Regions from separate parts of the Streptacidiphilus rugosus AM-16 genome, predicted to be linked through region 3. Evidence: riboswitches for the same ligand, from Rfam matches in the RefSeq annotation. Region 3 holds a riboswitch; each other region holds the start of a gene.
What was found. A riboswitch is a leader RNA that binds a small molecule or an ion and turns the genes downstream of it on or off. The one in region 3 is predicted to bind cyclic di-AMP.
Positions count from the first base shown of each region.

Region 1: another riboswitch for cyclic di-AMP. It lies ahead of BS83_RS03455 (M23 family metallopeptidase); the one in region 3 lies ahead of BS83_RS44515 (glycoside hydrolase family 16 protein).
Region 2: another riboswitch for cyclic di-AMP. It lies ahead of BS83_RS18390 (C40 family peptidase); the one in region 3 lies ahead of BS83_RS44515 (glycoside hydrolase family 16 protein).
Region 4: another riboswitch for cyclic di-AMP. It lies ahead of BS83_RS39205 (LysM peptidoglycan-binding domain-containing protein); the one in region 3 lies ahead of BS83_RS44515 (glycoside hydrolase family 16 protein).

Region 1 covers NZ_JQMJ01000003.1:21,234-28,656, reverse strand. Annotated here, with positions in the region: gene BS83_RS03470 (undecaprenyl-diphosphate phosphatase) at 1-459, shown strand, start outside; gene BS83_RS43520 (thioredoxin family protein) at 711-1,262, shown strand; gene BS83_RS03460 (bile acid:sodium symporter family protein) at 1,373-2,470, shown strand; cyclic di-AMP (ydaO/yuaA leader) riboswitch at 2,526-2,653, shown strand; gene BS83_RS03455 (M23 family metallopeptidase) at 2,665-3,423, shown strand; gene BS83_RS03450 (hypothetical protein) at 3,636-3,938, opposite strand; gene BS83_RS03445 (hypothetical protein) at 3,958-5,547, opposite strand; gene BS83_RS03440 (PrsW family intramembrane metalloprotease) at 5,649-7,423, opposite strand, start outside.
Region 2 covers NZ_JQMJ01000004.1:2,039,665-2,047,087, reverse strand. Annotated here, with positions in the region: gene BS83_RS18420 (aminotransferase class V-fold PLP-dependent enzyme) at 1-447, shown strand, start outside; gene BS83_RS18415 (Lrp/AsnC family transcriptional regulator) at 461-742, opposite strand; gene BS83_RS18410 (rhomboid family intramembrane serine protease) at 800-1,603, opposite strand; gene BS83_RS18405 (hypothetical protein) at 1,731-1,997, shown strand; gene BS83_RS18400 (NYN domain-containing protein) at 2,200-3,594, shown strand; gene BS83_RS18395 (C40 family peptidase) at 3,777-4,808, shown strand; cyclic di-AMP (ydaO/yuaA leader) riboswitch at 5,109-5,267, shown strand; gene BS83_RS18390 (C40 family peptidase) at 5,278-6,318, shown strand; gene purN (phosphoribosylglycinamide formyltransferase) at 6,404-6,997, shown strand; gene BS83_RS18380 (C40 family peptidase) at 7,252-7,423, shown strand, end outside.
Region 3 covers NZ_JQMJ01000004.1:5,669,149-5,676,571, reverse strand. Annotated here, with positions in the region: gene uvrB (excinuclease ABC subunit UvrB) at 1-329, shown strand, start outside; gene BS83_RS34925 (TerD family protein) at 446-1,027, shown strand; cyclic di-AMP (ydaO/yuaA leader) riboswitch at 1,116-1,299, shown strand; gene BS83_RS44515 (glycoside hydrolase family 16 protein) at 1,298-2,482, shown strand; gene BS83_RS34915 (TerC family protein) at 2,683-3,648, shown strand; gene BS83_RS34910 (MFS transporter) at 3,599-5,083, opposite strand; gene BS83_RS34905 (MarR family winged helix-turn-helix transcriptional regulator) at 5,233-5,667, shown strand; gene BS83_RS34900 (TetR/AcrR family transcriptional regulator) at 5,740-6,351, shown strand; gene BS83_RS34895 (ABC transporter ATP-binding protein) at 6,405-7,184, shown strand; gene BS83_RS34890 (ABC transporter permease) at 7,181-7,423, shown strand, end outside.
Region 4 covers NZ_JQMJ01000004.1:6,698,355-6,705,777, forward strand. Annotated here, with positions in the region: gene BS83_RS39180 (NAD(P)/FAD-dependent oxidoreductase) at 1-561, opposite strand, end outside; gene BS83_RS39185 (Ppx/GppA phosphatase family protein) at 879-1,784, opposite strand; gene BS83_RS39190 (DUF501 domain-containing protein) at 1,781-2,341, opposite strand; gene BS83_RS46045 (FtsB family cell division protein) at 2,542-2,943, opposite strand; gene eno (phosphopyruvate hydratase) at 3,030-4,310, opposite strand; gene BS83_RS39205 (LysM peptidoglycan-binding domain-containing protein) at 4,480-5,160, opposite strand; cyclic di-AMP (ydaO/yuaA leader) riboswitch at 5,164-5,320, opposite strand; gene BS83_RS39210 (HAD family hydrolase) at 5,490-6,194, opposite strand; gene BS83_RS39215 (GntR family transcriptional regulator) at 6,238-7,173, opposite strand; gene BS83_RS39220 (hypothetical protein) at 7,297-7,423, shown strand, end outside.

The DNA of each region.
Region 1 (7,423 bases), on a different contig from region 3:
CGTCGCCGCGCCACCGACCCCCAGCCCCTGCCCGGTGACGAGGACCTGCACCCGGACGTGCTCTCCGACCGCCGCATCGTGAAGCTCGGCTGGGGCAGCGCGCTGGTCGTCGGCGCGGCCCAGATCCTCGCGCTCCTCCCCGGCATCAGCCGTTCCGGCGTGACCATGAGCGCGGGCATCTTCAAGGGCCTGCGTCACGAGGACTCGGCCCGCTTCGCCTTCCTGCTGGCCACCCCGGCGATCGGCGGCGCGGCCCTGCTCAAGCTCCCCTCCCTGGCGGGCGCGCAGGGCCACGGCATCCACGGCCAGATCCTGGCCGGCGGCGTCGCGGCGTTCGTGGCGGGCTACGTCGCGGTCCGCTTCCTGACGAAGTACTTCGAGACCAGGACGCTGACGCCGTTCGCCGTCTACTGCTTCGTCGCGGGCCTGGGCAGCCTGGCCTACCTCTCCATGAACTAGTCGCACGATCAGGGGCGCGAGGCTCTGCTTGATCGACTGCGGGCGCGAGCATCCACCCGGCGCGGACGGCCCGGCATGTCGAGGACCATCCGCTCGTCGGAGGGGACACCTCCCGGCCGAAGGCTGGGGGTTTGTCGCGCCCACCCGGCGGAGCCGGAGATCGGCAGAGCCTCGCGCCCCTGAGGTGTTGCCACCACCTGTTCGGCGCGTCGGGGCCGGCGACCTCGCGGGGCGATGTTGCACTGGGTCACGTGCGATCACTACGAGCCCTGCTGGTGGGGCTGCTGCCGCTGCTGACGCTCGCCGCCTGCGTCCAGGTGAACGGGCGGGCCGGCGGGCTCGCGCCGCGCTACTCGCAGCCGTTCGTCGCCGTGCCCAGCGTCTCCGCCGGGCCCGTGCCCACCGGCTACGACCCGCACGCGGACGCGCCCGCCGCGGTCGCCGCCGCGCAGGCGGCCTCGCGGAAGGACGGGCGGCCGGTGCTGGTCGAGTTCGGCGCCGACTGGTGCGCCGACTGCCAGGTGCTCGCCCAGCGTTCGGCCACGCCAGGGGCGTGGCTGGTGCTGGCGAGGAACTACCACCTGGTCACCGTCGACGTCGGCCACTTCGACCGCAACAGCGCGCTGGCCGCGCGCTGGATCGACCTGAAGCGCAGCGGCATCCCCGCGCTGGTCGTGCTGGACCCCGACGGCCGGGTCAGGGCCACGACGCAGGACGGCAGCTTCGCCAACGCCCGCTCGCTCTCCGTCGACGCCCTCACCAACCGACTCGTGGACTGGCTGTACCCCGCTTCCCGATCATGACCGATTCCACTCGAAGTCATGAATCTGCCCATTTCGGTGAGGTGTTCCGGGTTCGTACCTGATGTGATGCCGCCATCCGTACACGATGCATGCACGACGGGCGGTGTCCGATGAAGCTTCTCGGGACCCTGGCCGCCGCCGTCCAACGGCGGCTGCTCTGGATCATGCTGCTCGCCTACGTTCTCGCCGCGGCCCGGCCCGGGCCGGGACAGGCCCTGCGCGGGGTGACGCTCGCGCGGTTCGACGGGGCCGCCTTTCCGCTCCAGGCGGGACTCCTCGCCCTGATGGTCTTCAACGCCGGCCTGACCGCCAGGTCCGAGGCCCTGCCCGCGCTGCTGCGGCATCCCCGGGCGCTGCTGGTCGGCATCGCCTCCAACGCCCTGCTGCCGACGCTCCTGCTCGGCGTCGGCGCCCTCGCGGCCGACGGCTGGCACAACGTCCACGAGGCGCAGAGCCTGCTCGTCGGCCTCGCCCTGGTCGGCGCCATGCCCGTCGCCGCCGGAGCCACCGTCTTCGCCCAGGGGAGCGAGGGCAATGCCACGCTGACCCTCGGCCTGGTCGTCGGCAGCACCCTGCTGAGCCCGCTCACCATCCCGCTCGGGCTGCATCTGGGCGGGTTCCTGGCCTCCGGGCCCTACGCGGCGGACCTGCACGCCGTCGCCGAGCACGCGTGCAGCGCCTTCGCGGTGCTGGCGGTCGTGCTGCCGTGCGCGGCGGGCCTGCTGACGGGGCGTCTGCTGGGCGCGCGGCTCGGGCCGGTGCTGCCGCTGGTCAGGGCCGCCGGCCTCGCCGTGGTGGTGCTGCTCAGCTACACCAACGCCTGCGGCGCGCTGCGGCAGGTGGTGGAGCGACCCGACCCCGACTACCTGGTCCTGGTCGTCGTCGCGGCGGCGGCCATGTGCGGCGGCTCCTTCCTCAGCGGGTGGGTGCTGGCCGGCAGGCTCGGCGTCCCGCGCGCGGACGCGATCGCGCTCACCTACGCCTCCGGGATGAACAACAGCAGCGCCGGAGCGGTCGTCGCGGCCACGCGGCTGCCGGGGAACCCGGCCGTCCTGCTGCCGATCCTGGCCTACAGCCTGCTGCAGAAGGTGCTGGCTTCCTCGGTCGGTGCGCTGGTCAGGAACGCACCGTTCGGTGACGAAGGTTCAGCGGGGTCCACGGCCGTCCCAACTGCCCCTAAGGAACCACTTGGATTCAGACGGCTTTAGTATTAACTTTCCATAACAGTACGCGCGGCTACAGTCGTTCGACCGTCGGACGACGTCGTGCGGATCGCCTAATCCACATGGAACCGGGGACCCAGGTACCTGGGGTGCATCGGCCTCGCGGCCGTAGGAGACCTCCCTCTCCGAACCCGTCAGCTAACCCGGTCGGCGAAGGGACGGAAAGGAGCACGCCAGTTATGGCGTCATACCCGGTCGAGACCGTCGCCGAGCCCTCGACGGCGCAGCAGGCGACGAGCGCCCTGCCGCGGCAGCGTGGCGCGGCGCTGGGCCTGGCGGCCATGGCTGTCGGCGCGAGCAGCGTGATCGGCCTCGCCGGCCCGGCCCTCGCGGCCGACCGTCCCGAGCACACCGGCCCTTCCGGCTCCCTCCTCCTCGACGAGCACGCCACGGCGGCGCCGGCCGCCGACGCGGGCACGGCGCTGGCCGACCGCATCCGCGCGCAGGCGACGCAGCAGCGCGCCGACGCCGAGACCACGGCCCGCAGGGAGGCCGCGACGGCGGCCTCGGCGAAGGCCGCGGCGGTCGAGCGGGTCCGTACGACGGAGACCCTCACCCTTCCGGTCCCCGGCGTCAGCACGACCGCGTACGGGCAGTCCGGCTCCTACTGGTCCCACCTGCACACCGGCCTGGACTTCCCGGCCCCGGCGGGCACGCCGGTCCGCGCCGTGGGCGCGGGCGTCGTCACCTCGGCCGGCTGGGCGGGCTCCTACGGCTACCGCGTCATCGAGACGCTGCCGGACGGCACGGAGATCTGGTACTGCCACCTCTCCGCCATCGCGGTCGGCGCGGGCTCGGTGACCGGCGGCCAGCCGATCGGCCGCGTCGGCTCCACGGGCAACTCCACCGGCCCCCACCTCCACCTCGAGGTCCGCCCCTCCGGCGGCGACCCGGTCGACCCCACGGAGTGGCTCACCGCCCACGGCGTCGAGCTCTGAGCCACGCAGTTGATCAAGCAGAGCCTCGCGCCCCTGGACAGTGCAACTGACCCTGTGATGTGAGGTGTCGCGCCCGCGCGGCAGAGCCGCGCAGTTCCCCGCGCCCCTGAGGTAGTGCGGCCAACCCTTTGTTCTGAGGTCTCCCGCCCGCGTGCCGGAGGCGCGCAGTTCCTCGCGCCCTTGGTGGTGCAACGGCCCTTGGCCGGGAGGGGCTACGCCTTGCGGTCCGCCAGGCTCCAGGACGCGAGGGCGACGCCCGTGGCCACGGTGAGGACCGAGGGCCAGGCGCCGATCTTCTTCGCCAGGGGGTGGGAGCCCGCGAACGCGGCCACGTAGAGGCCGCCCAGCGCGGCCGCCGTCCTGGGCCCCGCCGCGCCGCGCCACTGCAGGGCCGCCACGCCGCCTGCCGCGGCCAGCGCCACCCCGCCGAGCTCCCTCCGCTTCGTCGCCCGTGCGACAGCGAAGCCGCCCACCAGACCCGAGGCGGCTGTCACCGAAGAGGGAATCCGGGCCATGGAACTGAACCTCCGTCACTCAATTTGTGCGCGTGTTGTGAAGATGCAGGCCGACATATCCGATATAGACCCGGCCCGTACCCGAACAGTCGTCGTGATAGTGCAGTCGAGGCGCCGTTCCGCCGCCGCCTATCCGCAGATGCGCGCCCATGAAGACCCGACCCGAAGGGTCCACCGCCGTCGGGACGGGAAGAAGCCGTTCCCGCTTCCACTTCGCGTTCGTGCTCACCGTGCGGGACTCGCCGCGGATGACCTTGCGCGGCGGGAAGGGGTGGCAGTCGGGGGGCGTGTTCTCGCACCAACTGCGGAAGTCGCCGCCCGACGTGCCCGCCTTGGCCGCCTCCGCGTAGTCGGAGAGGGCGAGCAGCGCGTCCCACGTCATCCGGACCCAGGTGGGGTGGTCGGTCTGCTCGTCCAGCTCCTTGGTCAGCCGCGCGTCCCCGGTGAACTCCAGCAGCGGGAACTCGCCCAGCCGGTCCAGCAGCTCCGCGAACGTGCCCGGCTCGGCGTCCTGGGGACGGGCCGGCCGGCCCGCGAGCGAGCGCAGCTCCGTGCGGGCCGCGCGCAGCTCGCTGTACTGCTCGTCGTACTCCGCCGCCAGCTGCGACTCGCGCTCCTCCGCCGCGCGGAGCCAGCGCCGGACCTCCTGCAGCTCCTCGGCGCGGGCGCGCTGCTCGTGGGCCTCTTCCTCCTCGTGGTCGACCAGCAGGCCGCCCGGCAGGATCGCGTCCGCCTCCGGCAGGCCCTCGGGCCGCAGCAGCGGAAGCCCGACCAGCTGGTCGGGCAGCGGCGTCTGCACGGCGAGCCGACGCGGCAGCCAGGCCAGCAGGCCCGAGGCCCGCCGCAGGTTCTCCTCGATCGTGGAGCGCGACATCACCCGGTGCCTGGCCGCCTCCGGCGCCCACGCCGGATCCAGGCCGGGGAGGTAGGTGCGGACCGCGCCGCCGTAGACCCGGTGGTGCTCCAGGGCCGCGTTGAAGGTGCGCTCCGCGCCGGGCGCGAGGGCGTAGAGCACGGCCAGGCCGCTGCAGCTGCGCAGCAGCGGGTCGACGGTGTCGTTGAGCCAGTCGTCGAAGTCGGCGTGCAGGGGCGTGCTGGCCACCACGATGGGGAGCCTGCGGTCGGGGTCGCAGAGCTCGTCCAGGATCTCGTCGACGTCCTGGCGCTCGATGACGCTCGGCAGGCCGTGCACCCGGGCGGCGCCCGCCTGCTCGCCCTCGACCGCGTCCAGCACGTCCAGCAGCCCGCGCGCGAGCGCGGGGACGGGGGCCTTCGCGGGCTCCTCACCGCGGACCGGCAGCTGCTCGGCGTCCAGCTGGACCCAGGTGCGGCCGTCCCTGGCCGAGGCCACGGTCAGCGAGGTCTGCCAGATGCCCTGCACGGTGAACTCGCGCAGCCGCCAGCGCGCCAGCCGCCCCTGCACGGCCTTGCCGCGCGCGACCTGGTCCAGCACGGCCTGCGGCCCGACCAGGCGACGGCCGTTGCCGGTGCCGGGCTCGTCGTAGTGCAACGCCTTCAGCCACTGCCTGAGCTGCTGCTCGGCGAGGGCAACAGTCTCCTGGTGACCGTGCCCGCTGGTCACGGCCATCCGATAGATGCCATCGGTCACTGGCGCTGCCTCCTGACGCTGTATCGGCGTCGCCGCACGGCGGTGTGCGGGTATTCAGGACAACGCGGCAGGACCCGGCATTGGTTCCGGTACGGCCGAAGTCACTGGTCGGAGGGGGGCACTTCCTCGGAGTCCGCGGCGGCCGGGCGGGTGGCCGGGTACTGGTAGGGGGGCTGCGGTTGCGGCGCCGGCTGTGCCTGCGGCGGTCCGACCTGGGGATACGCCTGCGGGTACGGCTGCTGGTACGGCTGTTGCTGCTGCGGGAACCCGTACGGAGCCTGCCCGTACGGCCCGGGCTGCTGCTGGGGATACCCGTTCTGCGGATACCCCTGCTGGGGCACGCCCCCCTGCGGATAGCCCTGCTGCGGGTACCCCGGCTGCCCGTACGGCCCCGGCTGCTGCCCGTACGGCCCGGGCTGCTGTGGGAAGGCCACGGGCCGCTGCGGGTAGCCGACGGGCCGCTGCGGGTAGGGATGGGCGTACGGCGACGGCGCCGGGTACGCCGCGCCAGGGGCCCGGCCCCAGACCGTCGCGACCGGCGGGTTCCTGCGGAGCAGCTCCTGCTCGCCCACGCGGGCGAAGATCGGGGTCACCACGTCCTTCCGCTCCCACAGGTGGTGCAGCAGTTCCTGCTCCCGCACCGCGAAGTCCGGCACGGCGAGCCCGCGCGCGACCCGCTCACGGAGCAGCGCCAGGGAGGTGGCGAAACCCTGGTACTCGCGCATCGCCTTGTCGCCGTGCGGACCCTGCTCGAACCTGGAGAGCGCCCGCGCCTGCTTGCGGGTCCGCATGGACGAGAGCACGACCGGCACCTGTCGGCCGATCCAGCCCGCCGTGACGTAGACCGCGAGCTGTTTGCCGACGACGGTCAGCTCGTTGCCGCGCGACCAGACCAGCAGCCAGACCATCAGGGCGAAGACCGGGACCATGAAGAGGAAGTAGACGCCGAGGAAGCCGACCCCGCCGAGCACCGGCGAGCTGTTCCAGGTGCCGTGCATCAGCATGGCGAAGATCCAGCCGGCGATCGGCGCGCACACGCGCTGCCAGCGCTTGCGGCTGATGGCCGCGATGCCGAAGCCCACCGCCGTCATCGAGGTGAAGAGCGGGTGCGCGAAGGGGGACATGACCTCCCGGATCACGAAGGTCATCACGGTCGTGACGACTCCGGTGCCGCCGTCGCCGCCGGAGTCCGTCACCGACCGGCCGATGTAGAGGATGTTCTCGGTGAAGGCGAACCCGGTGGCGGTGAATCCGGCGTAGACGGCGCCGTCGACGATGCCGGTGAAGTCGCGACGCCGGAAGAAGAAGATCATCAACAGCGGTGCGGCCTTGACCGACTCCTCGACCAGCGGAGCCACCAGGCTCGCGCCCAGCGTCTGGCCGCCGCCTATCTGGCGGACGATCAGGTAGTCCGTGGCCCAGGTGTTGGCCTTGATGGCGATCAGCGTCGCGGCGCATGCGCCCCAGGCGAAGCAGAAGAGCAGCAGCTGCCAGCGCTTGGGCTCGACCCGGTCCAGCCAGAAGTAGCCGCACAGGATCAGGGGTACGGGCAGCACGGCCAGGCCGATGCCGACCAGGAAGCCGGGGGTGCCCGTCTGGCTCTGCACCATGCCGAGGATCGCGAACCCGCACAGGGCGAGCCCGAGCGCGACGGCGACGAACCACAGCCAGCGGTACTCGAGCAGGTTGCGCCGGGCCTTGTACTGGAAGCTGGTCGGCGGCTTGAACGGCAGCGCGTCCACCCCGCCGGCCTGCGGCGCGGCCGGCAGTCCCTCGGGCAGCGGTTCCGTCGGCACGTCCGACCGGGCCTCGGCCTGCGCCGCGGGCGACACCTCGACCTGCGGTGCGGCCTGCGGTTCGGACTGCGGCGCGGCCT
Region 2 (7,423 bases), 3.6 Mb from region 3:
CTGCAGGCGCGCGAGCAGCAGCTGGTCGAGCGGCTGCGCGAGGGGCTGGCGGGGATCCCGCAGGTGCGGGTGCTGACGCTGTTCGGCGAGGACCACCCGCGCGTCGGCGTGCTCTCCTTCGTCGTGCAGGGCTGGAACAGCTCGCACTTCTCCGCCGCACTGTCGGCCGAGTACGGCATCGGTGTGCGCGACGGCCTGTTCTGCGCGCACCCGCTGGTCCGCACCCTGCTGGGCGGCGAGGAGGCGGCGCCGTCCGAGTGCGGCGCGCCGGAGGCGTCGCTGCCGGGGGAGCGCAGCCTGAACGCGATCCGGGTCAGCTTCGGCGCGGGGACGCCGGACGAGCACGTCGACCGCTTCCTGGCCGCGGTGCGTGAGCTGGTCAGCGAGGGCGCGCAGTGGTCCTACCGGACCGAGGGCGGCCGCTGCGTCCCTGACACCCGCCGCTGACCGGAGCGGCTCGTCAGTCGTCCAGGCCGATGGCGAACGCGGCGTCGAGGTCGTGGCTGGAGTAGGTGCGGAAGGCCACGTGGGTCTCGGTGTGGGCGACGCCGGGCACCTTGTTCAGCTGGCCGGGGATCACCTCGGCCAGCTCCTCGTGGGCGCGGACCCGCACCATCGCGATGAGGTCCCAGCCGCCGGTGACCGAGTAGACCTCGGTGACGTTGGCGAGCGCGGCGATGCTCTCGGCGATCTCCGGGATCTGGTCGACGCTGGCCTTGACGAGCACGATGGCGGTGATCACGCGGAGTCTCCTGTCGGCGGGGGCGGGCCCTGCTCATGCTAGGGCCTGTCCGACCGTCTAGCGCCGTCGCAGGCGGGAGAGGGCGGCGGTGAGGCCGAGGCCGCCGGGGCGGCGGGCGCGGTAGCGGAAGAGCAGCCAGGTGAAGGCGAGGCCGCCGGTGAAGCCGATCAGGTGGGCCGCGTAGGCGACGCCGGGCACGGCGGGGTCGGTGGCCCGGACCGAGAGCCACTGCACCGCGACCCAGAACCCGAGCACCAGCCAGGCGGGGAAGCGCAGCGGCAGGAAGAGCAGCAGGGGGATCAGGCTGGTGATCCTGGCCCGCGGATACAGGCAGAGATACGCGCCGAGGATGCCGGCGATCGCCCCCGACGCCCCCACCAGCGTCTGCGTCGCGCCGGGGCTGCCCGCCTCGACGAGCGCGTAGCCGTAGGTCGCCAGGTATCCGAGGGCGATGTAGAGGAGCAGGTAGGCCAGCGGGCCGACGCGCTCCTCCACCATCGCGCCGAAGACGTAGAGGAAGAGCATGTTGCCGGCCAGGTGCACCCAGCCGCCGTGGACGAACATCGCGGTCAGCACCGACAGCGCCGGGATCTTGGGCAGCCCGTTGTCCGCCGGGCAGCGGGGCGGCAGGTGCAGCGGGCGGGCCGCGTTGTGCAGCAGCTCCGCGGGGATGACGCCCCAGCGGTGGTAGTAGGCGGTCTGGGCGCAGGCGCGGGCGGCGCCGGAGCCGTAGAAAGGGTCCAGGCCGGAGACCGGGCCGACCAGGAAGACGACCACGCACAGCACGATCAGCGCGTAGGTCGCCACCGGCAGGTACGGCACGGGGCGGGGAACGCTTTCCGGAATTGCCAGGCTCACCATGGGCAAAGCATTCCTTGTCGGGACGAATCTGACACCCGACCGCTGGGGCGTGTGGGGGACGGTCTCCGCGCGCATCCCCGAGGCCATAGGGTTTCTCAGGTACAGAGACCGACGAGAGGATCTCGCCATGGCCGTTCCGCTTCCCACCGAGGCGACCAGGTGGCGCTGCACGCTCTGCGGCAACCTGACCCGTTTCGACGTCACCCGCTCCTCGCGGGTCGTCGAGTTCGTCCACCTGGACCTGGCCGGAGAGCCGAACGTCGAGGAGCGCGAGGTCCTGACCGAGACCGTCGAGTCGGTCCGCTGCCGCTGGTGCAACGCCGTGGACCAGATCGAGCTGGTGGACCGTCCGGGCGCGGCGGCCGAGGCGGCGGAGCAGGCCAAGCGGGCCTGAGGCCTCTGGGCGGGCTCGGGGCCCTCGGCGGGGCGCGGGGCTGATCGAACGTGGCGGAGTGACGGGCGGGGGGCGGCAGCGGGGAGAATGGCGGTCCGGGCGGTGAGGACCCCCGGAGCGGATCGGAGCGGAGCACGTGGAGCAGCGAGATCAGGCGAAGGCGCCCGAGGGGGGCGGCGACGTCGCCGTGCCCGGCGCCGCCCTGCCCGAGCCGCCCGCGCCTCCCGCCCCGCCCGCGCCTCCTGCTGCGCCCGAGTTCCCCGCCGCGCCCGAGGCCTCGGCCGGCGAGACGCTGGAGCGGCCGCTGCCGGAGGGCGTGCGCAAGCGCGTCGTCGGCATCGCCGCCGACGGCCTCAGCGGCCTGACCCCGGCCGAACTGCCGGTCAGGCTCCGGCCGTACGTCAAGTTCACCCGTGAGGCCAGGGTCAAGCGCGGGGCGACCGCCATCGCCGCCGCGCTGGAGACCGAGCCCGCCTTCCGAGCCCGGATCGCCGAGCGGGTGCGTCAGGGCCAGCCGGACCTGGTGGCCGCGCTGGAGGCGGGGGCCGTTCCCGCCGCCGCCGATCCGCAGGACGTCGCCGCCGCCGCGTACCTGCTGCGCACCGCGGGCTGGGCCAGGATCGTCGGCGAGGTCGGCGAGGAGGTGGAGCGCGCCGAGCACGAGGGGCACGCCGCCGAGTCGGCCCGACTGGCCGAGAAGCTCCAGAGCGAGCTGGCCGAACTGCGCGCGGTCGTGCGGGCGGACGCGGAGCGGGCCAAGGTCGAGCTGGAGAGCGCGAAGAAGGAGGGCGACAGCCTCCGTCGCCAGCTGCGTTCGCTGGCCGCCGACACCAAGCGGGCCGAGGCGGCGACCAGGAAGGCCAACGCGGAGCTCGACGCGCTGCGGGCGACCGGCGCGACCGAGCGCGGCGCGCAGGACAGCGAGGTGCGCCGACTCAAGCACCGTGTCGCCGAGTTGGAGGCCGCGCTGGAGGCCTCCAAGCGGGCCGCGCGGGAGGGCCGTTCCGCCGAGGAGATGCGGCTGCGGCTCCTGCTGGACACGGTCGTGCAGGGCGCGCAGGGGCTCCAGCGCGAGCTCGGCCTCGCGCCGCTCAGCGGTCGTCCGGCCGACTCGGTCGAGGCGGTCTCGCCGGTGGCCGCGTCCCCGCACGACGTCGCCCGCCGCGCGATCGAGGGCGACGACCCGGCGCTGCTCGAGCAGCTGCTCCAACTGCCGCAGGTGCACCTGCTGGTGGACGGCTACAACGTGACCAAGACCGGCTGGCCGGACATGCCGCTGGACCGCCAGCGTCAGCAACTGCTGCGCGGGCTCGGCCTGGTGGCGGTGCAGACCGGCGCCGAGGTGACCTGCGTCTTCGACGGCCAGGACCTGGACGGCCCGATCCCGATGGCGCCGCCGCCGCGCGGGGTCAGGGTGCTGTTCAGCCGGACCGGGGAGACGGCGGACGAGCTGATCCGTCGCCTGGTCCGAGCCGAGCCCGAGGGCCGGCCCGTCGTGGTGGTCTCCACGGACCGCGAAGTCGCGGACGGAGTACGCAAATCGGGCGCAAGGCCCGTTCCGTCCACGATGCTTCTCCGCCGCCTGGTCCGCACCTGAGTCCGGTGCGTGTAGGGTTCGAGCCCGGTGCCGGGCCGCGATCTTGAGGCTTTGTTAAGAGAGCGGGGTACCGGGGGAGACAACGAGGCCCGAACCTCACTATTCTCTCCACTCAACGTCCGTACTCGTGTTCTCTCTTCGTGCATGCGGGCGTTTCCGTGTGTGAAGGGATTGCATTCGTCGTGGCTTCTCACCGCCGTCCTCGCCAGGTCAGCCGTGCCCGTGTCTCCGTGCTGACCGCGGCAGCGGCGACCGTCGTGGCCATATCGGCGCAGACGGCCGCGCAGGCGGCCCCGACGATCTCGACCAAGGATGCCAAGACCCAGGTCGACGCCGACCGCAAGGCGGCCTCGGACATCACCGAGCAGTACAACACCGCGCACAGCCAGCAGCAGGCCCTGCAGGCGCGGGTGGCGATCCTGCAGGACGAGATAGCCCGGCAGCAGGCGCAGATGAACGGCGAGCTGGCCAACCTCGGGCAGATCGCCAACGCGCAGTACTCCACCGGCGAGGTGGACCCGACGCTCCAGCTGATGCTCTCCAGCGACCCGTCGACCTTCCTGCAGAAGGCCGCCTCGCAGAGCGAGCTCACCGCCAACCAGACCGGGGCACTGGAGCAGCTGGTCGCCCAGGAGGCCACCCTCAATCGGGAGAAGGCGCAGGCGGCGGCGGAGCTGGCGCAGGAGCAGACGCTGCTGCAGCAGATGAGCTCGCAGAAGTCCGCGGCGCTCGCCAAGCTCAAGCACGCGCAGTCGGTCCTCGACGCGCTCACCCCGTCCCAGCGCGCCACCGTGGGTGGCGGCTACGGTTCGACGCCCTCCGGCGGCAGCTACAACGGCACCATCGACCTGACCGGCATCTCCGCGGCCGCGCACACGGCGATGGAGGCGGCCATGAGCCGCATCGGCAAGTCGCCCTACCTCTGGGGCGGTTCCACCCCGGCCGGCTTCGACTGCTCGGGCCTGGTGATGTGGGCCTACGCCCAGGCGGGCGTCTCGCTGCCGCACTCCTCCCAGGCGGACGAGTCGGTCGGCACCGCGGTGCCGAGCCTGGCCGACGCCAAGCCCGGCGACATCATCGTGATGGAGCACGGCAACCACGTCGGCCTCTACGCCGGCAACAACATGCTGCTGAACGCCCCGGAGTACGGCTACGACGTGTCGGTCCAGCCGATGTCCTACTTCGGCGGCATTGTGGCGATCCGTCGGATCTGACGCGACGACGCCTCTGTGAGTCAGCTCACACGCGTGTGACTGGTGGGGCGCGAATGACCGATTTGACCCCCATGTCGTCGGCATCTGGTCATGATGTGACTACGCAGCGTCCCTGATCTGATGGGGCGTCGAAAGTGATGAGAGTTTTTACTGACAAGGATTTGAACCGATCACGGTTGGGTTACTAGGGTCGGTCCCCGAACCGCCGCGCAGTCGTTCGCCCAATCCGGGCGGCAGCGGAGGTTTCCGTCGAGTTCGACGACGCGGCAGGGCCGACCGCCTGAGGGCGGGGAGTCCGTACTGGGGAAGCCGTCGAGTCGGAGCCGGGGAACCATTTCCCCCCGGGGTGAATCGACGCCTGGACGGACCGGTGAGATCCCGGTCCGGTGAAGCGTCGTAGGGCTGCCTTCCTGGCCCGAACCCGTCAGCTCACCCGGTAGGCGGACGTAGGAAGAAGGAGCTCGCCTTCGTGGCGTCCCATCGTCGTCCCAAGTCTCCCAGTCGGGCGCGCATCTCCGTGCTGACCGCCGCCGCCGCCACCGCCGTCGCGGTGTCCGCCCAGAGCGCGCAGGCCGCGCCGAAGCCGACGACGGCCCAGCTCCAGGCCCAGCTCCAGCAGCTGAACACCGAGTCGGACCAGGCGATCCAGAAGTTCGATGCCGCCCAGGCCAAGCTGAAGACCCAGCAGGCCGCGGTCAACACCCTGCAGGACCAGATCGCTCGCTCCCAGTCGACGGTCAACAGCAGGCTCGACGCCCTCGGTGAGGTCGCCAGCCAGCAGTACGCCTCCGGCGCCGTCGACTCGACGGTGCAGCTCCTGCTCTCGTCGACGCCCGACGAGTACCTGGCCCAGGCCTCCTCGCTCGGTCAGATCACCGACAACCAGGCGAGCGAGATCAAGTCGCTGCAGGCCGAGCAGGGCAAGCTGGACGCGGAGAAGGCCCAGGCCGAGCAGACGCTCCAGCAGATCCAGGCCACCAACCAGCAGCTGGCCGCCAACAAGGCCGAGGTCCAGAAGAAGATCGCGCAGACGCAGGCGCTGCTCGACTCGATGACCGCCGCGCAGAAGGCCGCCCTCGCCAAGAGCACGGGCAGCGGCGCCGCGAGCCGTGACACCGGCTCCACCAGCCGTCCCAACCTCGGCAGCGCCAAGCCCGGCAGCAGCATCGAGGCCGCCGCCTTCGCCGCCGCGCAGACCCGTCTGGGCATGCCCTACGTCTGGGGCGCGACCGGTCCGACCTCGTTCGACTGCTCCGGTCTGGTGCAGTGGTCCTACGCGCAGGCCGGCTACTCGATCGGTCGCAGCACCTACGACCAGATCAACTACGGCACCCCGGTCGCCTCGGTGTCCGACCTGCAGGTGGGCGACCTGATCTTCTTCAACGGCAACTCGCACGTCGGCATCTACGCCGGCAACGGCATGGTGCTGCACGCCCCGCACACCGGCACCGTCGTCAAGTACGAGCAGCTGAGCTACATCGGCTCGATCTACGCGATGCGCCACATCTGAGCCACGCGAGCCCTTGAGGCCCCTGGCCGGCGGACTCTCCGCCGACCAGGGGCCTTCTCGTGCGTCCGGGGGCATGATCGGTCGTATGTCCTTCGACGTCGCCGTCCTCGCCTCGCACACCGGGACCAACCTGCGGGCCCTCACCGCCGCCGGACGACGGCCCACGAGCGCCTTCGGCGTCACCCTGGTCATCAGCAACAACAGCGGTTCGGGCGCGCTGGCCCACGCCCGCGCACAGGGGATCCCCTGCCTCCACCTGTCCGGCCGCACCCACCCGGACTCGGACGTCCTCGACCGGACCATGCTCGCCGCGCTGCGGGAGCACGGCATCGACCTGGTCGTCACCGCCGGATACATGAAGAAGCTCGGCCCGGCGGTCCTCGACGCCTATGCGGGCCGCATCGTCAACGTCCACCCTGCGCTCCTGCCGCGTCACGGCGGACCGGGTATGTACGGCATCCGCGTCCACGAGGCGGTCCTGGCGAGCGGCGACACCGTCTCCGGCGCCACGGTCCACCACGTCACCGCACAATACGACGAGGGCCCCGCCATCGCGCAGCAGCAGGTCCCCGTCCTGCCCGACGACACTCCCGAAACGCTCGCCGCACGCGTCCTGCGGGTCGAGCACCGGCTCCTGCCGGACACCGTCCAGGCCCTCGCGCGGGCTCACGCGAACTGACGATCCGCCGGGGAGCCGCCGCCGATCTTCACGAGTCCTGCTCCTTCGCGCAGCGCGTTCACTCGGACGGGTGTGCTGCGGTGAGTCCCTTCGGGGCGAGTCGGCCCTCGCGCAGGGTCAGGAGCCCGCTGCGACCTGCTGATTCGTTCGTTTGGTCGGGATTCGATGCCATTTTTCAGCCTCTGGGAGCTTGGACTGCTTCTGTCCCACTCGCTAGCGTCTGCGGTCGGTCAGGTCCCCGAGGAGCGGAGTGCGTGCAGGTGGCGTCCCATCGACGAGGCAAGCCCGTCGGCCCGTCCGTGCTGTCACGAGCGGCGATCACCGTCGCCGCGGCGACGGCGGCGATGCTGACGGCGTCCGGCGGGGCCGACGCGCTGCCGGGTCCGTCCGGCGGCGGGGCGGGTCCGGGAGCGGGGTCCGGCAGCC
Region 3 (7,423 bases):
GCAAGAAGATCGGCGACATCCTCGACTCCCTGGCCCGCGAGGACATGGACACCGCCGAGCTGCTCAGCACGGGATACCGCCAGTCCGGCGGCGCGGGCGGCAAGGGGCAGAAGGCGCCGGTCCCGGCGCTCGGCGCGAAGGGCGCGGCCGGCAAGCAGGACGCCAAGAGCCTGCCCGCGGCCGAGCTGGCCGATCTCATCGGCGAGTTGACGGACCGGATGCACGCGGCGGCCGCCGAGCTCCAGTTCGAGGTCGCCGCCCGGCTGCGCGACGAGGTGAACGAGCTCAAGAAGGAGTTGCGCCAGATGCGCGAGGCGGGCATCGCCTGACCGGTCGACAGCGCTGATCGGGCCGCGCGTCCGGGGCTCGATCAGTGTCGGGGTCGTAGGGTTCAGCCTAGGAACCGGATACCGCATGTCGCGGATCGATCGGGGAGGGCCGAAGCATGTCGGTGAGTTTGGGCAAGGGGCAGAGCGTCAGCCTGGAGAAGGCGGCGGGCGGGGGCTCGCTCGCCGTGGTGCGGATGGGGCTCGGCTGGCAGGCCGCGCCGCGCAAGGGGCTGTTCCGCACGCGTCGCCGCGAGATCGACCTGGACGCCTCGGCGGTCCTGTTCACCGCGGACGCGCTCGCGGACGTGGTCTTCTTCCAGCACCTGGTGAGCAACGACGGCTCGGTCCGGCACACCGGCGACAACCTGGTCGGCGGCAGCGGCGGCGAGGACGACGAGTCGATCATGGTGGATCTGCGCAAGGTCCCGCAGAAGATCACCCAGATCGTCTTCACCGTGAACTCCTACAGCGGCCAGACCTTCCAGGAGGTCGAGCTGGCCCACTGCCGACTGGTCGACGAGTCCACCGGCACGGAGCTCGCCCGCTACACGCTCAGCGGCGGCGGCGCGCACACCGGCCAGGTCATGGCCAAGGTCTACCGGGACGCGGGCGGCGGCTGGCAGATGGCCGCGATCGGCGTGCCGGCCCAGGGGCGGACCTTCCAGGACATGCTTCCGGCGATCCAGCAGTGCCTGTGAGATAGGCCTCAACTGTCCGCAGAACGATTGGTTGTGGTCATTCAATCTGCCTAACCTGCGCGGGTCCGCTTCCTCAACCGGACCCCTGCGCGCGGGAACGCCGAATCCTGCCCCTCGCCGCCGGGTCGAACGAACAGCACGGGCCGGAGCGGGGGAACCAGGTGCACGACGCCTCGCTTCGGCGCGGCTTGGGGTGAAGCCGCGTCCGCGGCCGGGCTACTCTCGCGGCCCGAATCCGACAGCTCACCTCGCAGGCGTCGGAGAGGCGCCATGCACCCCATCCTGTCGACCCCTGCCCGCATACTCGCGTTCGGAGCCACCCCGGCGCTCCTTCTCGGCGCGGCGTTCGCCCCCCAGGCGCAGGCCGCCACCCCGCGCGTCAGCGAGACCGGCCTGACCGCGACGGTGAGCGGTACGAGCGCGACCGCCACGGTCAAGGTCAGCGCCACCTCCTGCGTGACCGTGCGCAGCCTCGGCGTGGCCGTCCGCGACGCGGCGGGCCGCCACCTGGACTTCCCGCAGTGGCGCAGCAACGCGCGCATCTGCCCGACCGGCCTGACCGTCAACGCGGGCACCCGGACCCTCGCCGCGGGCCACTACACGATGATGGGCGCCTACCTCGACGCCTCCGGCTGGCACAACCTGACCGCGAAGACGCTGATCGTGGGCTCCGGCTCCACCTCGGCCCCCGCGCCGAAGCCGACCCCCACGCCGACCCCGACGCCCGCGCCCGCCCCGAGCGGCGGCAGCGCGATCCCGGCCGGGGTGGCGTCCTCCTCCACCCCGATCTGGTCGGAGGAGTTCAGCAACCCGATCAGCTGGGGCCAGCGCTGGGTCGGCGACACCTCCACGGCCTACCGCTACGGCAACCACAACCCGGACGACAACAAGCTCGACTGGCTGGACACCAACGACGTCTCCGTCGCGAACGGCGTGGCCACCTTCACCGCCCAGCCGAGTTCGCACACGCTGGAGAACGGCAAGCAGGCGTGGACCACCGGGCTGCTGACCACCGAGGGCTCCAAGGAGGGCTTCCAGGTCAGGACCGGCGACTACGTCGAGGCCCGCGTCAAGCTCCCGACCGGCACGGGCGCCTGGCCGGCGTTGTGGACCTGGAAGAACGGCAACGGCGAGATCGACTCCTTCGAGTACCACCCGGACAACCCGAACCTGCTGGAGTTGACCAACCACGTCACCTCCGGCGGCGACTACTACACCGACGCGAGCGCGGTGAAGCCGGGCGGCTGGGTCACCATCGGCACCAAGTACGGCGCCGACTCGGTCGACTGGTACGTCAATGGCGTCAAGGTCTACTCGGACGGCCACGGGGTGGGCGCCAACTGGTCCGCCTACCTGATCCTCAACCTGTCCCTCTCCGCCGGCCAGTACCACGCGGCTCCGAGCGGCAGCACGCCGATCACCTTCTCGGCCGACTACCTGCGCGTCTACCACTGACACGCCCGGAGTCCGCCGCCCGCTTCACCTCCCCTTTGCTGTCTTGTTAGCCTGGCAGGGCAAGCGGAGGGGAGTACTCCCTAGAACGACGTCCTCGTCAACACGGCGGTGCCCGGCACCGTCCGGTGGCGTCGGCCCTGTTGCGGCAGGGCGGAGGAGACCTCCGGCAGAGTTGTCGTCTGCCGGAGGAGCAGTCGTTCATGGACGTATCCGTGACCCTGTGGGTCACCACCATCGCCGTACTCGTCGCACTGGTCGCCGCCGACTTCTTCATCGGCGGGCGGAAGCCCCACGAGGTCACGCTGCGCGAGGCCGGCGCCTGGACCGTGGTCTGGATCGTGCTGGCCCTGCTGTTCGGCGGCTTCGTCTGGTGGCACTCGGGCGGCGAGCCCGCCGGGGAGTTCTTCGCCGGCTACATCACCGAGAAGTCGCTCAGCGTCGACAACCTCTTCGTCTTCGTACTGATCATGGGGAAGTTCGCCGTCCCCGCCGCCTACCAGCAGCGGGTGCTGATGGTCGGCGTGCTGATAGCGCTGGTGCTGCGGGCGGTCTTCATCGCCGCGGGCTCGGCGGTCATCGCCTCCTTCTCGTGGGTCTTCTTCCTCTTCGGCGCCTTCCTGATCTGGACCGCCTGGAAGCTGATCAAGGAGGCGCGGGCCGGTGAGTCCGAGGAGGAGTTCGAGGAGAACCGTCTGCTGAAGGCCGTCGAGCGCCGCTTCCCCGCGACCGACGGCTATCGCGGCACCAGGCTGGTCGTCGTCGAGAACGGCCGGCGCCTGATCACCCCGATACTCGTGGTGATGCTCGCGATCGGCACCACCGACGTGCTCTTCGCGATGGACTCGATCCCCGCGATCTTCGGGCTGACGCAGGACCCGTACATCGTCTTCACCGCCAACGCCTTCGCGCTGATGGGCCTGCGCCAGCTCTACTTCCTCATCGGCGGTCTGCTGAAGAAGCTGGTCCACCTCTCCTACGGGCTCTCGCTGATCCTCGGCTTCATCGGCGTGAAGCTGCTGCTCCACGCCGCGCACGAGGCCGGGGCGCACTGGGCGCCGGAGATCGGCATTCCCTTCTCGCTGGGCTTCATCGTCGTGGTGCTGACGGTCACCACCGTCACGTCGCTGCGGGCTTCGCGTCGGCAGGAGCGTCTGCCGCCGCCGTGACCGGGCCCGGAACGGGGCCGACGAGGCCGGCGGCCTGCTTCCGCCCGGGAATGGCGAGCGTGAGCAGCGCGGCGAGCAGGGCCACAGCGCCGCCGATCACGAAGCCGACCCGGAAGCCCTCTGCGGAGGGCAGCGTCACCGGCCCCATCCTGACGGTCATGTGCGCGAGCACCACGCCGACCACGGCCGCCGAGGTGGAGGTGCCGATGCTGCGCATCAGCGTGTTGAGGCCGTTGGCGGCGGCCGTCTCGGACGGCGGCACGGCCGACATGATCAGCGCGGGCATCGCCGCGTAGGCGAAGGCGATGCCCGCCCCGATCACGCTGGAGAAGAGCAGCACGCCCCAGACGTGGTGCATCAGCGGGAGTGCCAGCCCGTAGCCCAGGGCGATCACGAGCGCTCCGGCGAACAGTGAGGCCTTCGGCCCCCGTGCCCTGGAGAGCCGGGCCGAGAGCGGCGAGACGGCCATCATGACCAGTCCCGACGGCGCGACCACCAGCCCGGCCGCGACCATGGACTGCCCGAGGCCGTAGCCGGTCGCCTTCGGCAGCTCCAGCAACTGCGGCACGATCAGCGACATCGCGTACATCGCGAAGCCGACCACGACCGAGGCGATGTTGGTGAGCAGCACCTGACGGCGCATCGTGGTCCGCAGGTCGACCAGCGGCGCCGCCTGCCGCAGCTCCCACCAGGCCCAGGCGGCCAGCACGACGGCCGAGGCGGCGAACATCCCGAGCGTGGTCCCGCTGCCCCAGCCCCAGTCGCCGCCCTTGGAGATCCCGAGCAGCAGGCAGAGCAGGCCGGCCGAGAGGCCGACGGCGCCGACCACGTCGAAGCTCCCGCCGCTGCGCAGCGGGGACTCCGGCACCACGACGACCACCAGCACGGCGACGGCGGCACCGAGGGCGCCGGAGGTCCAGAAGAGGGTGTGCCAGTCGCTGTGCTGGGCGATGGTCGCGGCCGCGGGCAGCCCGAGCGCGCCGCCGATCCCGAGCGAGGAGCTCATCAGGGCCATGGCGGATCCGAGCTTCTCCGGCGGCAGTTCGTCCCGCATGACGCTGATCCCCAGCGGGACGACGGCCATGCCGCAGCCCTGCAGCGCGCGCCCGACGACCATGGAGGGCAGCGAGCTGCCGAGCGCGCTGACGAGCGAACCGACGACCAGGAGCAGCAGGCTCAGCACCAGCATGCGGCGCTTGCCGAGCATGTCGCCGAGCCGTCCGAGCACGGGGGTCGCCACGGCGGCGGCGAGCAGGGTCGCGGTGATCGCCCAGGAGGCGTCGGTGGCACTGCTGTGCAGGAGGCGGGGCAGGTCCGGGATCAGCGGGACGATCAGCGTCTGCATCAGCGAGACGACGATTCCGGCGCAGGCGAGGACGCCGACGATCGCGCCGCCGGTGCGCGGGTGCCGGGGCTCGGGGGGTGTGCTGCTCATCGGCGCTCCTGGCCTGGTGTGGAATGTGTATGGTGCACACAATGTGTACCGTACATACGGGCCTGCTGGCGATACCCTGCTGCGGGATCCGGAAGAGGACGGGAGGCGGCACGGTGCACCGGGAGCTGCCGGAGATCGAACGCGAACTGATGCTGCTGGGGCGCCACACGGCGATGGCCTCGCTCCGCCGGGACCAGCCGTCGGACCGCCTCGACCGCAGCGCGTACACCCTGCTGACGCGGCTCCGCACGCAGGGGCCGATGTCGATCGGCCAGCTCGCGGAGGCCTTCGGTCTGGACACCTCGACGGTCAACCGCCAGACGGCGGCGCTGCTCCGCGCCGACCTGGCGGAACGCATCCCCGACCCGGACGGCGGCCTGGCCCGCAAGCTCCGGGTCACGACGGAGGGGCTCCGCCGGCTGGAGCAGGACCGCGACTGGGCGATCGAGGGCCTCTCCCGGGTCCTCTCGGACTGGACCGACCCCGAGGTCGCCGAGCTCTCCCGCGTCCTGGCCCGTCTCAACACCAGCATCGAGGCCACCGAAGGCCGCCCCTGGCCTCGCGGCGCCCGCTCCGGCAGGTAGCGAGAGAGTTCCCCGCAAGAGCCTCGCGCCCCTGGGGGGATTGCCACCGGCCGTTCCGCGAGGATGGGGGACATGAGTCAGAAGGAAGCAGGCCCGCAGGCGTCGTCCAAGAGGACGGGGCGCAGGCCCGGTGGGGGGGACACGCGGGGGGCCGTGCTGGAGGCGGCGCGGACGGAGTTCGCCGCGCGGGGGTACGAGAAGGCCAGCATGCGCGGGATCGCACGGCTCGCCGGGGTCGACGCCGCGCTGCTGCACCACTACTTCGGCAGCAAGGAGCAACTCTTCCTCGCCGCACTGGACTTCCCCGTGCAGCCGGACGCCGTCGTCGCTCTGATCCTGGCCGGTGACCGGGCCGACGTGGGCGAGCGGACCGCGCGCTTCGTGCTGGCGATGTGGGAGCAGCCCGGGGTGCGCGACCGGCTGCTGGCCGTGCTCCGCACGGTCGTCGGCAGTGAGCAGATCGCGGAACTGCTGCGGGGCTTCGTCGTGGGTGAGTTGGTGACCCGGCTCGCCGCCGCGCTGGAGGTGGAGCAGCCCGAGCTGCGCGTCGAGCTGGTGCTCTCGCAGATCATCGGGCTGGCGCTGGCGCGGTATGTGATCGCGGCCGAGCCGATCGCCTCCGCCGACGCCGAGGAGCTGGTGCCACTGCTCGCGCCCACCCTGCAGCGTTACCTCGCCGGCTGAGTGAACCCTTCCGGACGCTTGACGGGAGAGCTCTGCGGCGCAAAACTCAACACATGATGAATTCCCAGGCCATCGAGGTCCACGACCTCAGGGTGACCAGGGGCGGCAGGCCCGTTCTGCACGGTCTCGACCTCGTCGTGGCTCGTGGCTCGGTCACCGGACTGCTCGGCCCCAGCGGTTGCGGCAAGACGACGCTGCTGCGCTCCGTCGTGGGCGTGCAGCGGGTCGACTCGGGCGAGGTGCGGGTGCTCGGCCGGCCCGCCGGCAGCCCGGAGCTGCGCGACAAGGTCGGCTATGTGACCCAGGCGCCCTCCGTCTACGCCGACCTGTCGATCGGCGCGAACCTGCGCTACTTCGCCGAGGTGCTCGGCGCGCCCGCGACCGACCCCGCGCGGGTGCTGGAGCAGGTCGGCCTGAACGGGCGCGAGCACGACCTGGTCGGCCGGCTCTCCGGCGGCCAGCGGGCCCGCGTCTCGCTCGCGGCGGCGCTGCTCGGCGCGCCGGAGCTGCTGGTCCTCGACGAGCCGACCGTCGGCCTCGACCCGGTGCTGCGGCAGGACCTGTGGGAGATCTTCCACCGGCTCGCGGCCGAGGGCGCGACCCTGCTCGTGTCCAGCCACGTGATGGACGAGGCGGCCCGGTGCACCAGCCTGCTGCTGATGCGCGAAGGCCGACTGCTGGCCCAGGACAGTCCCGCCGGCCTGCTCGCCGCCACCGGCGCGCCCGACATCGAGGCGGCCTTCCTCAAGCTGGTCGCCGGCTTCGACGCCGACGAGGCCGCGGAGCCGGCCGATCGGTCCGCCGTGCAGCCCGCCGCAGGAGAGAGCCGATGAACGTCCGCCGCACCCTCGCCACCGCCCGTCGTGTGCTGCTCCAGCTCCGCAACGACCCGCGCACCGTCGCCATGCTGCTGGTCGTGCCCTGCCTGCTGATCGTGCTGCTCAAGTACGTCTTCGAGGGGCAGCCCGAGGTCTTCGACAGCATCGGCGCGCCGATGCTGGGGATCTTCCCGATGACGGTGATGTTCCTGGTCACCGCCGTCGCCACGCTGCGCGAACGCACCGGCGGCACG
Region 4 (7,423 bases), 1.0 Mb from region 3:
GGCCATGTCCTCGATCTCGGCGATCGTCTCGATGCCGGCGAAGCCGCCACCGATGACGACGAAGGTGAGCGCCTGCTTGCGCACCGCCTCGTCGTTGGTGGACTCCGCCATGTCGAGCTGGGCCACGACGTGGTTCCGGAGGCTGATGGCCTCCTCGACCGACTTCATGCCGATGCCGTGCTCCGCCAGACCCGGGATCGGGAAGGTGCGGGACACCGAGCCCATCGCGACGACGAGGTAGTCGAAGGGGATCTCGTAGGGGTCGCCGGCCGCCGGGTGCACAGTGGCCACCTTGCGGTCCTGGTCGACCGAGGTGACGTGACCCGTCAGCACCTCTGCGTTCTTCAGAACGCGGCGCAGCGGGGCGACGAGGTTGCGAGGCGCGACGTTGCCGCCGGCCGCCTCGGGGAGGAAGGGCAGGTACGTCATGTACGACCGCGGGTCGACGACCGTGACGGTCGCTTCTCCGTAGCGCATCTTCTTGAGAATGCGCATCGCGGCATACAGGCCGACGTAGCCACCGCCGACAATCAGGATGCGAGGACGCTCCGTGGTGCTCATATCCGAAAGTATCCACCCCCGGTCTGCCTGGCTTTCGTCGGCCTGGCCCCTGGGGTCTGGACAGCACCTGCTACACTGCCCGCCCCACATGCCTCCCCACTGCCTCGGCCTCACACCCTGGGACCCCCCGGTGTGAGAATGCGCAGCTCGACGGGCTCATGGCGAATGTGCGCGCGAGACAGGAAGGCGATCGAGGATCACTCGATCCGGGCTGCCGGAACGGTCTTCGGTCCGCAAAATCGGACGAAGTGCCCCGACAGCCCACCCCAACGGCGGGAACTCCATGTGAAGAAATTCACGAAGGTTCTTCGGCCGGGTCAGAGAACGGTGCTCCAGGCGATGCCGTCGAGGATGTCATGCTCACTTACGACCAGCTCAGCGGCACCGGTGCGCTCCATGACCGCGAGCAGCACCAACGCTCCCGCGACGATGACGTCGACCCGGCCGGGGTGCATCACCGGGATCGCGGCGCGCTCCTCGTGGGTGGAGCCCAGCAGCCGCTCCGTCACCGCCCGGACGTCCGCGACGGGGATGCGCGAGCGGTGGATCGCCGCACTGTCGTAGGCCGGCAGCCCGAGCGCGATCGCCGCCACCGTGGTGACCGTCCCCGCCAGGCCGACCAGGGTGGCGTTCGTGTCCAGGGGGACCGCCTCCGCGGCCTGGTCGAGCGCCTTCTTGATGTCGGCGCGCATGGAGAGGTAGTCCTCGCCGTGACGCTCCGTCATCCGGACACAGCCGATGTCGACCGAACGAGCCGCCTGGACGCTCTCCGAACCGAGCACGAACTCGGTCGAGCCGCCGCCCAGATCGAACACCAGGTAGGGGCCGTGCTCGCCGTTCAGCTCCTTGGTCGCGCCGGTGAAGGAGAGCTGGGCCTCCTCGTCGCCGCTGATCACCTCGGGGTCGACGCCCAGGATCTCGCGGACCCCGGCCGTGAATTCGTCGCGGTTCTCCGCGTCGCGCGAGGCGCTGGTGGCGACGAAGCGGAGTCGGGTCGCACCGAGCTCCTCGATCACCGCCGCGTAGTCACGGCAGGCCGCGAAGGTCCGCTCCAGCGCCTCGGGGGCCAGCCGTCCGGTGCGGTCGACGCCCTGGCCGAGGCGGACGATGGTCATCCGCCGGTCCAGCTCGTGCAGCGCGCCGGTCTCCGGGTCGAGATCCGCGACCAGCAGACGGATCGAGTTGGTGCCGCAGTCGACCGCGGCGACGCGGGTCGTGGTCACTCGGACCCCTCCCCCTCGATCTCGTCCGCACCGTCCGCACCGTTCGTCCCGTCCGCGCAGACGCACGGGCCCTTGCGCCACCACTCCGGCAGCGCGGCCAGGGCCTCGTCGCCGAGCGGGTTCACGCCCGGACCGGCTGCCAGCGAGTGGCCGACCAGCACGTGCAGGCACTTGACCCGGTCGGGCATGCCGCCCGCGCTGGGGAAGCCCTCCAGCACCTCGATCGCGTCACGGCGGGCGATGTAGTCCTCGTGCGCCCGGCGGTACCCGTCGGCCAGCTCCGGTTCCTCGGCGAGCCTCGCGGTCTGCTCCTTCATCATCCCGTCCGCCTCCAGGGTGCCGATCAGCGAGGCGGCACGGGGGCAGGTCAGGTAGTAGAGGGTCGGGAACGGCGTGCCGTCCTCCAGACGCGGGGCCGTCTCGACGACGTCGGGCAGCCCGCAGGGGCAGCGGTGGGCGACGGCCCGCAGGCCGCGCGGCACGCGGCCGAGCTGCGCCTCGACGGCGGCACGGTCAGCCTCGGAAACGGGGGCGGGGGACTCGGGGGCTTGCGACATGCGGCCATTCTCCCCCAGGTGAGAAACCATGCAGCACCAAAGGGGCGCGAGGAACTGCGCGAGCAACCACCCTGCGCGGATGGCCCTGCACATTGAAGGCCATCAGCCCGGCGGATGGCTTGTCGCGCAGTTCCTCGCACCCCCGAGGTCGCTGCGTGGTTCCTCCACTGATGAATCCTCGCGCCGCCGGAGACTGCCCTTCAGTTCGAGGGGTGGTCCGCGGTGGCGAGGGAGCCGAGGAGGCTCTGGTACCAGGGCTGGGAGGCCGCCTGCTGGGTGGTCGGGGAGGCGGAGGGGGTGGGCGAGGGGTTCACCGAGGTGAACGGCGTGTCGCCGGGAAAGCCGAAGTGGAGGCGGGCACGCGCCTGGGCCTCGACGTAGGCCGGGTCCTGCCAGCGGGCCTTCTCCCTGCGCAGCTCCTCGACCTGCTGCTGCGCCTGCTGCTGCGCGGCCCGCTGCTGGTCGATCTGCGTCCGCTGCGCGATGAACTGACGCATCGGGTAGGCGAGCGCCGCGACCAGCGCGCAGACCACGAGGGCCAGCACCGCCGCCCGACCGGTCAGCTTCGGCCGCTTCCTGGCCTGCTTCTTCTTCTCCGCCACCGCTGCTCCCTCCCTCGGCCCCAACGCGACGACGCCCCGCCGCCCCCACCCTAGAGGGTGAGCGCGACGGGGCGTCGGAGGCGGCGTCAGCCGTTGAAGCGCGGGAAGGCGCCGCGGCCGGCGTACTCCGCGGCGTCGTCGAGGATCTCCTCGATGCGCAGCAGCTGGTTGTACTTGGCGACGCGCTCGGAGCGGGCCGGGGCGCCGGTCTTGATCTGGCCGCAGTTGGTGGCGACGGCGAGGTCGGCGATGGTGACGTCCTCGGTCTCACCGGAGCGGTGCGACATCATGCAGCGGAAGCCGTTGCGCTGGGCCAGCTCGACCGCGTCCAGCGTCTCGGTCAGCGAGCCGATCTGGTTGACCTTCACCAGCAGGGCGTTGGCCGCGCCCTCCTTGATGCCGCGGGCCAGGCGCTCCGGGTTGGTGACGAACAGGTCGTCGCCGACGAGCTGGACCTTGTCGCCGAGCTCGGCGGTGATGGTCTTCCAGCCCTCCCAGTCGTCCTCGAACAGCGGGTCCTCGATGGAGACCAGCGGGTACGCGGCGACGAGCTCGCCGTAGTAGGCGCTCATCTCGGCGGCGGTGCGGGCCTTGCCCTCGAACTGGTACGCGCCGTCCTTGTAGAACTCGGACGCGGCGCAGTCCAGGGCCAGCGCGATGTCGCGGCCGGGGGTGTAGCCGGCGCCCTTGATCGCCTCGACGATCAGGTCCAGCGCCTCGCGGTTGGAGTCGAGGTTCGGCGCGAAGCCGCCCTCGTCGCCCAGACCGGTGGAGAGACCGCGGGCCTTCAGCACGCCCTTGAGCTGGTGGTAGACCTCGACGCCCCAGCGCAGCGCCTCGGAGAACGACTCCGCGCCGATCGGCGCGATCATGAACTCCTGGATGTCCACGTTGGAGTCCGCGTGCGAACCACCGTTGAGGATGTTCATCATCGGGACCGGCAGCACGTGGGCGTTGGGGCCGCCCAGGTAGCGGAAGAGCGGCAGGTCGCTGGCCTCGGAGGCGGCGTGCGCCACGGCGAGGGAGACGCCCAGGATCGCGTTGGCGCCCAGGGAGGACTTGTCGGCGGTCGCGTCCAGGTCGAGCATGGCCTGGTCGATCAGGCGCTGCTCGGTGGCGTCGTAGCCGACCAGCTCCGGGCCGATCTGCTCGATGACGGCGAGGACGGCCTTCTCCACGCCCTTGCCGCCGTAACGGGACTTGTCACCGTCACGCAGCTCAAGGGCTTCGAAGGCACCGGTGGAGGCGCCGGACGGCACGGCAGCGCGGCCGGTGCTGCCGTCGTCGAGGCCGACCTCGACCTCGACGGTGGGGTTGCCTCGCGAGTCGAGGATCTCCCGGGCTACGACGACGTCGATGGACGGCACAACTGTCTCCTCAGGGGGATGCGGGTTGTTACGCACAGAGCCTAGCCCGTGTCGGGGCCGGGACCACTCAGGACCTTTGCCCTGTCTTGACTGACGGACATCTGGCGCAAACGCGGGAAAGCCCCTACCGGTCGGTAGGGGCCTTTCGCGAAGGTGCGTGCCGCGTCCGCTACACGAGGACGAGCCGCTCGCCGACGAAGATCAGATCCGGGTCGCTCCCGACGGTGGACCGGTTCCGCTCGTACAGCGCGTGCCAGCCGCCCGCGACGTGGTGGCTCGCGGCGATGCCGGAGAGGGTGTCGCCCGCCTCGACCGTGTAGACGCCGGCCGTGGACGAGCCGCCGTGCGCCGGCGCGCCGGGCCTCGGCTTGGCGTGCTTGGGGGCGGACTTCTTCGGCGCGGCGGGCTTGCTGTGCGAGTGGCCGGAGCCGGACTTGGAGGAGGTGTCGACGGTGGCCGGCGCACCGCCCGCGCTCAGACCGGCCCGCGGGCCGCAGACCGGCCACGCGCCCGGCCCCTGACTGTCCAACACCTTCTCGGCGACGGCGATCTGCTGACCCTTGCTCGCGTGGTTCGCGGTGGAGGCGTAGGCGCCGCCGCCGTAGGCCCGCCAGGTGCTGGCGGAGAACTGGAGCCCGCCGTAGTAGCCGTTCCCCGTGTTGATGGACCAGTCGCCGCCGCTCTCGCACTGGGCGACCTTGTCCCAGGTGGAGACGGACGCGGCGCTCGCACTGGCCGCCCCGATGAAGGGGAGGGCCACCGCGGCGCCGGCCACGCCGGTGGTCGCGACGATGGCCTTGGCCTTGTTGACGCGGATTCGGCGATGGCGGCCGTTGCCGGAGAGGAGCATGAAGGATTCCCTCTGCGACGCCTGCGAGGTGAGCTGTCGGGTTCGGGCCGTAGAGGCTGGCCCGGACGCTGATGCGTCTTCACCCCGAGCCGTCCGCGCTCCCGCGTGAACGGCGACCTACCTGGGTCCCCCACTCCTGCCCGTTCGTCAAGTCGACGTTGCCGCCCCACGGTGGACAGGACTCGGCGTCCCGCGAGGCGGTGTCCGCTGACGCGAACTTCACGGAGGCTAGGCAGGTTTTCATACGAACTCAACCTCCGACACGAGGAGCCGGAGGGCCGCCGACCCGGCGTCAGCCGCGTGAACTGGGCTTCCTCTGCGCCAGGACGTCAGATGTGAGCTCCGTTACCCTGCCGTGATACGAGCAACCGGTGGGTCAGGTGTGACCACTCGTCAAAGAGGGACGCCTGGGGAACGCCCACCCCCAGCAGCCGCTCACTCCGCCGCGACAACCCGCCGGCCCAGCCCAGAAAGCGCACTCCCGCCGCGCGCGCGGCCGAAGCGTCGCCGACCGCGTCGCCGACGTACACGCAGCGGGAGACGGCCTCGCCGGCCACTCCCAGAGCGTGCAGCGCCTCCTGGATACCGGAGGGGTCCGGCTTCATCCGCGCCAGGTCGGCGGGGCGGCCGACGACATGCTTGGCCAGCGCCTCCACCAGGCCCGCACCGAGCAGGTACTCCTCGATCGCGGGACGTGCGTTGTTGCTGACCACGGCCAGGGGGACGCCGGCCTTCGCCAGCGCCAGCACACCCTCGCGCGCACCGGGCGTCGGATCGGCCGAGACCGCCGCCAGCAGCTCCTCGCGGGCCAGGGCCCGGTCCGTCAGCGCGATCAGCCGGGCGGCCTCGGCCGACGGCGTTCGGGCGGCGTCGAGCAGTGCGGGCAGTCGGGCCAGCAACCCGTGCGGGTCGTCGGTCTCCTGGAGCCATGCCACGCCCTGCCCGCGCAGCTCGTCGAGGAGCACGCGGGCGACCCCGGGCGCCGGGCGGCGGGCGAAGAGGTTGCACACCGGCCCGTCGAAGTCGAGCAGCACGGCGGCGACGGCCTCGTGCGGCGGCTGAGGGTGCGTGATCGCGTCACTCCGGTTCGTTCACGTGCGCCGGCCCGTCGAGCGGTGGCCGGTCGTGCTGCGGTTCGTCGGGCAGGGGTCTGGAGAGGGAGACGCCGTAGGGCTCGGCCCTGGCCCACCAGGAGGCGAAGAAGGCCCGGGCGGTGTCCACGTAGACGGAGTCCGTGTGGTTGGCGAGAGCCTGGCGCCGGCGCGGGAAGAGCCGGGTGCTCAGGCCGGTCAGGTCCTCCAGCCGCACCAGGTGGCCTCCGACGTGGACCGGGCGCTCTATGAGTTCGTACCAGCCCTCCAGCACCTCGTCGTCGTTCAGCACGTACAACTTCGACATCGGCGGAAAGGGCACGGTGCGGACCTCGATCACCGGCTCCGAGTCGACCAGCTGGTAGGTCTGCAGCGAGAGGGCCGCCGAACGCAGCGAGGTCACCTGGTCGTGCGAGATGCGGCGCAGCCGCTCCAGCGGCCTGGTGTCGCCCGGGTCGCCCAGCACCCGCGGATAGGTGGGGGTGGCGCTGAAGTCGCAGACGATCAGCCGGATCCTGAACTCGCTCAGCCGGGGCTCGCGGCGCGCTCGCAGGCCGATCAACTGGAGCTGGAGGGCGGAGACGAAGGACTCGGCCGTGACGCACAGGACGTCGACGTGGAGGCGTCCGCTGCGCAGCACCCGATCGAGGTGGCGTCCCAGCACGTTGACCGCGCCCTCGGCGGCCGGCTCCGGCGGTGCGCCCGGCTCCTGGGGACGGGCGCCGGTCAGCACGGCGCGCTTGCCCGGGTGGGTCTCGATCAGGCCGTCGCGAGCCAGCACGGTGAGGGCCTTGTGCACCGTGACCCGGGACACCTGCAGCTCCTCCGCCAACTGCCGCGCGGAGGGCAGCGACTGACCGGCCTGCCACTCCCCGGCCGCGATGCGCTGCACAAGCCGCTCCCTGACACCTTTCGGAGCCACTGGACCACCCCCTCACGGGGAGCCTACTCCCCTATGCAGCACGCAACCTGTCTATCCGTCAGATTTACAGGTTACCCAGTTGGCTGTACTGGAAATCATCTGTGCAACAGGGGAGGTGGACAGATGGAAGTACAAGGCAAGCTGTTCGACTGGCTGCTGGAGCTGTTGCTCCAGAACGCCGGCGTCGACACCGGCGTGATGCTCGTCGCCATGATCGCCCTGCTCTGCCCGCGCGAGCAGCGTCGCTCGC